DNA from 2 places in the Streptomyces sp. NPDC035033 genome. Region 2 is predicted to be linked to the other one. Evidence: riboswitches for the same ligand, from Rfam matches in the RefSeq annotation. Region 2 holds a riboswitch; the other holds the start of a gene.
What was found. A riboswitch is a leader RNA that binds a small molecule or an ion and turns the genes downstream of it on or off. The one in region 2 is predicted to bind cobalamin.
Positions count from the first base shown of each region.

Region 1: it holds a riboswitch for cobalamin, as region 2 does, so the genes downstream of both, cobN (cobaltochelatase subunit CobN) here and AB0E83_RS32740 (energy-coupling factor ABC transporter permease) in region 2, are expected to answer to the same signal.

Region 1 is NZ_JBEZUZ010000001.1:268,051-273,185, reverse strand. Features, by position in the region: gene cobN (cobaltochelatase subunit CobN) at 1-1,887, opposite strand, end outside; cobalamin riboswitch at 1,926-2,060, opposite strand; gene AB0E83_RS01270 (cobalamin biosynthesis protein CobG) at 2,152-3,378, shown strand; gene AB0E83_RS01265 (precorrin-8X methylmutase) at 3,381-4,016, shown strand; gene AB0E83_RS01260 (precorrin-2 C(20)-methyltransferase) at 4,013-5,135, shown strand, end outside.
Region 2 is NZ_JBEZUZ010000131.1:5,801-10,935, reverse strand. Features, by position in the region: gene AB0E83_RS32750 (ALF repeat-containing protein) at 1-2,087, shown strand, start outside; gene AB0E83_RS32745 (hypothetical protein) at 2,097-2,495, shown strand; cobalamin riboswitch at 2,562-2,784, shown strand; gene AB0E83_RS32740 (energy-coupling factor ABC transporter permease) at 2,813-3,508, shown strand; gene AB0E83_RS32735 (energy-coupling factor ABC transporter substrate-binding protein) at 3,508-3,864, shown strand; gene cbiQ (cobalt ECF transporter T component CbiQ) at 3,871-4,620, shown strand; gene AB0E83_RS32725 (ATP-binding cassette domain-containing protein) at 4,617-5,135, shown strand, end outside.

The DNA.
Region 1 (5,135 bases), on a different contig from region 2:
GAGCTTCGCGGCCTGGATCAGCGTCCAGATCTGGGCGCGGATCGCGGGCAGCTTCGCCGGGTCCATGGAGGAGATCTGCGCGTACTCGTCGAGGAGCTGCTCCAGGCGCGCGATGTCGCCGTAGGAGTCGGCGCGGGCCATCGGCGGCACGAGGTGGTCGACGAGGGTGGCGTGGACGCGGCGCTTGGCCTGGGTGCCCTCGCCCGGGTCGTTGACGAGGAACGGGTAGACCAGCGGCAGGTCGCCGAGGGCCGCGTCGGGGCCGCAGGCGGCGGAGAGTCCCGCGTTCTTGCCGGGCAGCCACTCCAGGTTGCCGTGCTTGCCGAGGTGGACCATCGCGTCGGCGCCGAAGCCGCCGTCCTCCGCGCGGGCCGCGATCCAGCGGTAGGCGGCCAGGTAGTGGTGCGACGGCGGCAGGTCCGGGTCGTGGTAGATCGCGATCGGGTTCTCGCCGAAGCCGCGCGGCGGCTGGATGAGGATCAGCAGGTTCCCGCGCCGCAGGGCGGCGAGGACGATGTCGCCCTCCGGGTTCCGGGACCGGTCGAGGAACATCTCGCCGGGGGCCGGCCCCCAGTGCTCCTCGACCCGCTCGCGCAGCTCGGCCGGCAGCTCGGCGTACCAGCGCTTGTAGTCGGCGGCCGGGATGCGGACCGGGTTCTTCGCCAGCTGCTCCTCGGTGAGCCAGTCCTGGTCGTGGCCGCCGGCCTCGATGAGGGCGTGGATCAGCTCGTCGCCGTCGCCGGAGACCAGGCCGGGCAGCTCCTCGGCGGGCCCGAAGTCGTACCCCTCCTCGATCAGCCGGCGCAGCAGCGCGACGGCGGAGGCGGGGGTGGCGAGGCCGACGGCGTTGCCGATGCGGGAGTGCTTGGTCGGGTAGGCGGAGAGGACCAGCGCCAGCTTCTTCCCGGCGTTCGGGATGTGCCGCAGGCGGGCGTGGCGGACGGCGATGCCGGCGACGCGGGCGGCGCGCTCGGCGTCGGCGACGTAGGCGGGCAGGCCGTCGGCGTCGATCTCCTTGAAGGAGAACGGGACGGTGATGAGCCGGCCGTCGAACTCGGGGACGGCGACCTGGCTGGCCGCGTCCAGCGGCGACAGGCCCTCGTCGTTCTCCTCCCAGGCCGACCGGGAACCGGTCAGGCACAGCGCCTGGAGGATCGGCACGTCGAGCGCGGCGAGCGCGCCCGCGTCCCACGCCTCCTCGTCGCCGCCGGCCTGCGCCTCGGCCGGCCTGGTGCCGCCGGCGGCGAGGACGGTGGTGACGATCGCGTCGGCGCCGCGCAGGACGGCGAGCAGCTCCTCCTCGGGGGCCCGCAGGGAGGCCACGTACAGCGGCAGCGCGCGGGCCCCGGCGTCCTCGACGGCGTCGCAGAGGGCGCTGACGAAGGCGGTGTTCCCGCTCATGTGGTGGGCGCGGTAGTAGAGCACGGCGACCGTCGGGCCCTCGGTGACGCGGGCGGTGCGCTCCAGCGGGCCCCAGGTCGGGGCGGGCGCCGGGGCCTCGAAGCCGTGGCCGGTGAGCAGGACGGTGTCGGAGAGGAAGCGGGCGAGCTGCTCCAGGTTGGCGGGGCCGCCGTGGGCGAGGTAGGCGTGCGCCTCGGTGGCGACGCCGACCGGGACGGTGGAGGCGGCCATCAGCTGGGCGTCGGGGGCCTGTTCGCCGCTGAGGACGACGACCGGCTTCCCGGTGGCGAGGACCGCGTCCAGGCCGTCCTGCCAGGAGCGGACGCCGCCGAGGAGGCGGACCAGGACCAGCTCGGCCCCGTCGAGGAGGGCGGGGAGGTCGGCGAGCGGGAGCCGGGCGGGGTTGGCGAAGCGGTACTCCACCGGTCCGCCGGCCGCACGGGCGCTGAGCAGGTCGGTGTCGGAGTGCGACAGCAGCAGGAGCATGGCGAGGCTCAGGCCCTTCCTCGGGGTTTCCGCGCCCCGGGTGGTCGTGGTCGGCGGGGAGTTCCTGACTCACCCGTGCCGTCGCCGGCTCGGGCTCACAGTGGCGGGACCGCGCCGGATTCTCACCGGGCTTCCTCCCCGGGGTCCTGGGACCCCATGCCGATCTGCATAGTAGATCCTGGCGCCCGCGGGCCGGAGGGGGCCGGGGAGTCGGCCGGATCACACTCGGTGGCCGCCCGGTTCCCCGTGGGTATGCTCGCCGCCATGCCGCCCACCCCACCCCCGCCGCCCGAACCGGGCGAACCTCGCATACGGGACCGTGGCGACGCCTGCCCCGGGGCGCTGCGCCTGCACCCCGCCGACGACGGCCGCCTGGCCCGACTCCGCCTGCCCGCAGGCAGATTGACTCCCCGTCAGGCCGAGGTCCTGGCCGGCGCGGCGGAGTCCCTGGGCGACGGGCGGATCAGCGTCACCTCGCGCGGCAACGCGGAGCTGCGCGGCCTCGGCGAGGGCTGCGGGGCGGAGCTCGCCGCCCTCCTCGGCGCGGCCGGCCTGCTGCCCTCCCCCACCCACGAACGGGTCCGCAACATCGTGGCCTCGCCCGCCGCCGGACTCGACGGACTCGGCCACGGGGACGCGCAGTTGTGGGCCCGCGCCCTGGACGCGGCGCTGTGCGCGGAGCCCCGCGCCGCGGCCCTCTCCGGCCGCTTCCTCTTCGTCCTCGACGACGGCCGCGGCGACGTCGCCGGACTCGGCGGCGATGTGACCTTGGTCGCAGCGCCGGACGGAGCCGTCCTCCTGGAGACCGGCTCCGGCACCTTCCGCCTGCCCGCCGCCGACGCCGCCGGCGCCGCCCTCGCCTGCGCCCTCGCCTTCCTCGACGCCGCCGAGGCCACCGGGACCGGCGCGTGGCGCCCGCGCGAGCTGCCCGCCGGGCACGTCCCGGAGTGGGCCGGCGCCCTGGCCCGCGCGGGGATCGCCGCGGAGCCCGTACCCCCGCTCTCCCTCCCGCCGGCGCCGCCGCCCGCGCCCGGCCCCCTCGGCGACCGCGCCCTGCACGTCCTCGCCCCCCTCGGCCGGCTCACCGCCGACGGCCTGCGGGCCCTCGCCGACGGCGCCGACGAGCTCCGGCTCACCCCGTGGCGCGGAGCGGTCGCCGTCGGGGCGGCCCCCGCCCGGCTCCCCGTCCTCGCCGCGCACGGCCTGATCACCGACCCGGCCGCCCCCGGCACCGGCGTCACCGCCTGCACCGGCCTGCCCGGCTGCGCCAAGTCCCTCGCCGACGTCCGGGCGGACGCCCGCACGGCGCCCCCCGGGCCGCTGCCCGTGCACTTCTCCGGCTGCGCGCGCCGCTGCGGGCACCCGCACGGCACCTGGGTCGAGGTCACCGCCCGGGACTCCGCCACGTATCTGCTGGACGGCGTCCCCGTCCCCCGTACCGCCCTGGCCGAAGCCGTGGCGGCGGCCCGTACGACACCGATGGAGAGCTGAGGATGTACGAGTACGAGAAGGACGGCGTCGAGATCTACCGCCGTTCCTTCGCCACGATCCGCGCCGAGGCGGACCTCGGGGGGATGCCCGACGACGTCGCCACGGTCGCCGTGCGCATGATCCACGCCTGCGGCATGACCGACCTCGTCCGGGACATCGCCTACTCGCCGGGCGTCGTCGCGAGCGCCCGCGCCGCCCTCCGGGCCGGCGCCCCCATCCTCTGCGACGCGCAGATGGTCGCCTCCGGCGTCACCCGCAAGCGGCTGCCCGCCGACAACGAGGTGCTGTGCGCGCTCTCCGACCCGGCCGTGCCCGCCCTCGCCGCCGAGCTCGGCACCACCCGCTCCGCCGCCGCCCTCGAACTGTGGCGGGACCGCCTCGAAGGCTCCGTCGTCGCCATCGGCAACGCCCCCACCGCCCTCTTCCACCTCCTGGAGATGATCGGGAAGGGCGCGCCGAAGCCGGCCGCCGTCCTCGGCATCCCCGTCGGCTTCATCGGCGCCGCCGAGTCCAAGGACGCCCTCGCCGCCAACGACCTCGGCCTCGACTACCTGGTGGTCCGCGGCCGCCGCGGCGGCAGCGCGATGACCGCCGCCGCCCTCAACGCCCTCGCGCACGAACCGGAGATCCAGGCATGACCGCTGTGAAGGGCAAGCTGTACGGGGTCGGCCTCGGCCCCGGCGACCCGGACCTGCTCACCCTCGCCGCCGTCAAGGCCATCGCCGAGGCCGACGTCGTCGCCTACCACTCGGCCCGCCACGGCCGCTCGATAGCGCGCTCCATCGCCGCCCCGCACCTGCGCGAGGACCACGTCGAGGAGCGGCTGATGTACCCGCTCACCGTGGAGACCACCGACCACCCCGGCGGCTACCGGGGCGCGCTCGACGACTTCTACGAGGAGGCCGCGGCCCGGCTCGCCGCCCACCTCGACGCGGGCCGCACGGTCGCCGTCCTCGCCGAGGGCGACCCGCTCTTCTACGGCTCCTACCAGCACATGCACAAGCGGCTCGCGGACCGCTACGACACCACCGTCATCCCCGGCGTCACCTCCGTCAGCGCCGCCGCCGCCCGGCTCGGCGAGCCGCTGTGCGAGGCCGAGGAGGTCCTCACGATCGTCCCCGGCACCCTGCCGGAGGACGAGCTGACGGCCCGCCTCGCGGCCGCCGACTCGGCGGTCGTGATGAAGCTCGGCCGCACCTTCCCCGCCGTCCGGCGCGCCCTGGAGCGGGCCGGCCGGCTGGAGGACGCCCGGTACGTGGAGCGGGCGTTCATGGCGGGCGAGCGGACCGAGCGCCTCGCCGACGTGGACCCGGAGACCGTCCCGTACTTCTCCGTCGCCGTCCTCCCCTCCCGCATCGACCGGGCCAACCCCGTGCGCGAGCGCGGCGAGGTCACCGTCGTCGGCACCGGCCCCGCCGGCGCGCCCTGGCTGACGCCCGAGTCGCGCGGCGCGCTGGTCAACGCCGACGTCCTCGTCGGCTACACCACCTACCTCGACCGGGTCCCGGTCCTGCGCCCCGGGCAGGTCCGGCACGGCTCCGACAACAAGGTCGAGTCGGAGCGCGCCGAGTTCGCCCTCGACCTGGCCCGGCGCGGCCACAAGGTGGCGGTCGTCTCCGGCGGCGACCCCGGCGTCTTCGCCATGGCGACGGCCGTCCTGGAGGTCGCCTGCGAACCGGCCTACGCCGGCGTCCCCGTACGGGTCCTGCCCGGCGTGACCGCCGCCAACGCGGCCGCCGCGGCGGCCGGCGCCCCCC
Region 2 (5,135 bases):
CGGGTGACGCCACCCAGGCGGCCGTCAGGTCCACCGCGCACGCCGACGCCGCCACCCAGGCGGCGACGGTGGCGACGAACGCCGTCCTGCGGGCGCAGAAGGTGTACACCATCGCCCGCAAGGTCGAGGCCGAGGAGCTCCTCGGCCGGACCAACGCCGGCATCGAACGCGCCCGGGACCAGAAGGCCGCCGAGGAGGCCCGCGTCGCCCGGACCGCGGCGCTGGAACGGTCGGCCGGGGAGCGGGAGGCCGAACGCGACCGGCTGCTGGCGAGCGCGCAGGCGCCCGGGGCGGACCTCCACGCCGTCGCCGCCCAGGGCCGCGCGCTGGCCGTGCGGGTCATGAAGGAGGGAACCGCGTGGGGCCGGGGAGCGGCCGAGGCCGCGCTGGCCGGACCCGACGAGGTCGTCCTCGACTACCTGCGCAACGGCTGGGCGAGCGCCCAGGAGCAGGACGACCGCTCGTACGTGGCGCGCCTCGCCGAGGAGAGCGAGTCCGCGGAGGTCCGTGCCGCCGCGGAGACCGCGCTCGACGGCGACGCCGCCGCGGTCTCCGCCTTCGTCGACGACGGCCAGTACCGGGTGTCCTCGGAGCTCATGCGCGTGGCCATCGCGCGCGTGATCTCCGAAGCGGGCCCCGTGGTCACCGACGCGGGCCGTGCGGCCCTGGAGAGCGGCGACCCGAAGAAGTACAGCGACTTCCTCGTCCGGGGGCAGTTCACGGCGCGGAACGACGACGAGCGGGTCCGCGCGGCCCAGCTGGTCTCGGCCGGCGGCCCCGAGGTCAAGGCCGCGGCGCGCATCGCCCTGGAGGGCTCGCCCCGTACGCTGCACGCCTTCATCGTCTCCGGCCAGTACATGGCGGTGCGCAAGGACCAGCTGGCCGCGACCCACGTGGCCCGGGTCCAGAAGCTGATCGCGGACGCCTCCAAGGTCGCGGCCCGGGCCCAGCAGAACGCCGCGACGGCGCAGAAGGTCGCCGCCCAGGCCCGCAAGGCCGCCGACGAGGCCGTCACCTGGGCCCAGAAGGCCGACGACTGGGCGGTGAAGGCGGGGGAGTACGCGGAGCAGGCCGACCAGCACGCGCGGGCCGCCGAGGCCTCGGCGGCCCGCGCGGCCGAGGACGCCGTGACGGCCCGCAGGGCCGCCGACGCCGCCGACGCCGACTCCCGCAACGCCGCCAGGTCCGCCGCGGACGCCACGCTCTCCTCCGAGATGGCGCAGGCGTCGTCGTCGACCGCCTGGGCGTACGCCGGGCAGGCGTGGCAGTCCCACCTCGACGCGGGACAGGACAGCGAGGCCGCGCTCAAGGCCGCGACCGAGACCTTCCAGGTCGCCGTCGAGAAGTACCGGCAGGAGGAGGAAGCCCGGCGGAAGGCGGCCGTCGAGGCGAAGCGGAAGGCGGTCGAGGGCGGGATGACCCCGGCCGAGCAGTACCGCTGCCAGAACGGGTACATCCCGTGCGACCCGCGGGAATTCGTCCGCTGGTGCCAGCACCACGAAATCGGCTGCGACATCCTGTCGATGGGCGACGAGTTCGGCGACGCGATGAAGGGGCTGGCGGACGTGACCGCCGAGCTCACCGGCCTGTCCGACCTGGAGGCGTGCCTCGACGGCAAGGACCTGGAGAACTGCTGGAGCCTCGCGACGGACGTGGTCGTCGGCTCGAAGTTCAAGGCGCTGGAGAAGGCGCTCGACGGCCTCGGTCAGGCGAAGACCGGCTGCAGACTGCTCGACACGGCCGCGAACGCGATGCCGCTGGCCCTGGCGGCGACCGGAAGCTCGTGCTTCGAGCACGACGTGCCCGGCATCCCGCGGGCCGTGGACGAGATCAGGGACTCCGGCGGCTGTGACGTGTGCGCCCGTCGCATCCGTGACAGCCTGGGGGGCGGCCAGATCGTCACCATCAACCCGGTCGACCAGCTCCTGCTCCCCACGTATCGGGGGGTGGACTCCGGCTGGTACTTCCACGTCGTCGTGGTGTACGAGGGGCGGGTCTACGACGCGTGGACGCCACGGGGAGGGGAATCGATCGCCGAGTACAAGTCCAGGTGGTCGAGGCACGGGAACATCGACTTCGGGTTCTGAGGAGGAACGATGGAGGACAGGGAACTCATTCTCCGCGTCCGCGAGAATCCGGGCGGATACGGACTCGGTTCCGCGTACCACCCCGTGGCGATGTTCCTCGCGGGGTACGACCTCGCGCGCTCGGGCGGGATGCTGAGAGGCTTCCACGAATGGCTCTGCGTCCGTGGCGGCGAGCTGTCCGCTCAGCACTGGATCAGGAGGATCCCGTCCGAGGCGGTCCCGGACCTCCGCTTCCAGGGGTTCGAACGGTTCACCGCGGAGCAGGACCGCCGGTCCGTCGAGCACCTCCTCTCGTCCGTCCTCGGCTTCCTCGCCGTGCGTGACGATCGGAGGGCGCTGCCGAAGATGTACGCCGCGTACGACTCCTTGCTGGACTCGGTGTACGGCGAGGCGGACGGCCCGGCGTAGGAGAGGGCCGGGGCGCCGTCCGGCGGCGCCCCGGCCGCTCGCGCTCCGGAGCGCGAGTGACCGACCCCGCATTGTGATGAAGCAGGTCAACCCACTACTGTCACAGGGCCTTGGTGTTCGGGAAACCGGTGCAGTACCGGTGCGGCCCTCGCCACTGTGATCGGGAGGTCCGGCTCCATCCCCCAGGGGAAGCCACTGCTCCGCCGCGGGAGACCGTCGTGGGGTGGGAAGGCGGAGTCGGGCGGCACTACCGTCAGCCAGGAGACCGGCCAGGGCGCGTTGTCCATCCACGAGGTGCTGGAGAGGGTCTCCCGATCATGCATATCGCCGAGGGGTATCTGCCCCCCGTCCACGCGGCCGCCTGGGGCGTCGCGTCGGCCCCGTTCGTCGTCCACGGCGTCCGCGCGCTCACCCGCGAGGTGCGCGCCCACCCCGAGTCCACCCTGCTGCTCGGCGCCTCCGGCGCCTTCACCTTCGTCCTGTCCGCGCTCAAACTGCCCTCGGTGACGGGGAGTTGTTCCCATCCGACGGGCACGGGGCTGGGTGCCATCCTGTTCCGGCCGCCGGTCATGGCGGTGCTCGGCACGATCACGCTGCTGTTCCAGGCGCTGCTGCTCGCCCACGGCGGGCTGACGACGCTGGGGGCGAACGTCTTCTCGATGGCGGTCGTCGGGCCCTGGGCGGGGTACGGGACGTACCTGCTGCTGAAGCGGTCCGGGGCGCCGCTGATGGTGGGCGTGTTCTCCGGCGCGTTCGTCGCCGACCTCTCCACCTACTGCGTGACCAGCGTCCAGCTGGCCCTCGCCTTCCCCGACCCGGGCAGCGGGGTGGCGGGGTCGCTCGCCAAGTTCGGCGGGATCTTCGCGGTGACGCAGATCCCGCTCGCCGTGAGCGAGGGGCTGCTGACCGTCCTGGTGATGCGGCTGCTCACGCAGTCCAGCAGGGGCGACCTGCTGCGGCTGGGCGTGCTCGCCCGGCCGGAGGCGAAGCGGCGCGAGGAGGCTGCGGCGTGATGAGCCGGAACGCGAGGATCAACACGCTGCTGCTGGCGCTCGTGGCGGCGCTGGCGGTGCTGCCGCTGGCGCTCGGCCTCGGCGACCACAAGGAGGAGCCGTTCACCGGCGCCGACGCGGAGGCGGAGACGGCGATCACCGAGATCGAGCCGGACTACGAGCCGTGGTTCTCCCCGCTGTACGAGCCGCCGTCCGGCGAGATCGAGTCGGCGCTGTTCGCCCTCCAGGCGGCGCTGGGCGCCGGTGTCCTCGCGTACTACTTCGGGCTGCGGCGCGGCCGGCGGCAGGGCGAGGAGCGGGCCGCGGCCCGCGCGGAGGGCGGCGCGCCCGCCCCGGACGCGGACAAGGACGCGTAGCCGCCGATGCTGCCGATCGACGCGGCGGCGCACGGCAGTCGCTGGCGCCGCCGCCATCCGGCGGAGAAGGCCGTGCTCGGCTTCGGCCTGACGCTCTGCGCGGTGTGTCTGCCGCCGTGGCCGGGGGCGGTCCTGGTCGCGGCGGCCACCCTCGCGGTGCTGCTCGGTCCGGCCGGCGTGCCGGGCCGGCAGCTGTGGCGGGCCTTCCGGATCCCGCTCGGTTTCTGCGTCACGGGCGCGGTGCCGCTGCTGTTCGCGGTGGGCGGGCCCGGGGGCGCCGTGGCCTGGGCCCCGGACGGTCCCGCGCACGCCGGGGAGCTGCTGCTGCGGACGGCGTCGGCCTCGCTGGGGGTGCTGCTGTTCGCCTTCACCACGCCGGTGTCGGACGTGCTGCCGCGCCTGGTGCGGGCCGGGGTGCCGGCGCCGGTGGTGGACGTGGCCCTGGTGATGTACCGGATCGTCTTCCTGCTGCTCGACGCGCAGGCCAAGGTGCGCCAGGCGCAGGCGGCGCGGCTCGGGGCGACCACCCGGGCGGCCGTGTGGCGGTCGCTGGCCGGGCTCGGCGCGACCTCGTTCGTGCGGGCCTTCGACCGGGCGCAGCGGCTCCAGACCGGTCTCGCCGGGCGGGGGTACGACGGCACGCTGCGGGTCCTGCTGCCCGGGGCGGCGGTCTCCCGTCCGTTCCTCGCGGCGACGGGCGGTCTCCTCGCGGGGCTCGTCGCCCTCACCCTCGTCCTGGAAAGGCTCCTGCCATGACGGCCCCCACCCCGGTCGTGGAACTGGTCCGCGCGGGTTTCGCGTACGAGGACGGGCCGCCCGTCCTCACCGATGTCGGCTTCGCGGTGCCGGAGGGCCGGGCGGTCGCGCTGCTCGGGCGCAACGGCGGCGGGAAGACGACGCTGCTGCGGCTGCTGAGCGGCGGGCTGCGGGTCGGCAGCGGGGCGCTGCTCCTGGACGGCGCGGAGGTGGCGTACGACCGGAAGGGGCTGACCCGGCTGCGGACCTCGGTGCAGCTGGTGACGCAGGACCCGGACGACCAGCTCTTCGCCGCGTCGGTGGCGCAGGACGTGTCGTTCGGGCCGATGAACCTGGGGCTGGCGGAGGAGGAGGTGCGGCTCCGGGTGGCGGAGGCGCTGGAGGCGCTGGACATCACGGCGCTCGCCGACCGGCCGACGCACCTGTTGTCCTACGGGCAGCGGAAGCGGGCGGCGATCGCGGGCGCGGTGGCGATGCGCCCCCGGGTCCTGATCATGGACGAGCCGACGGCGGGC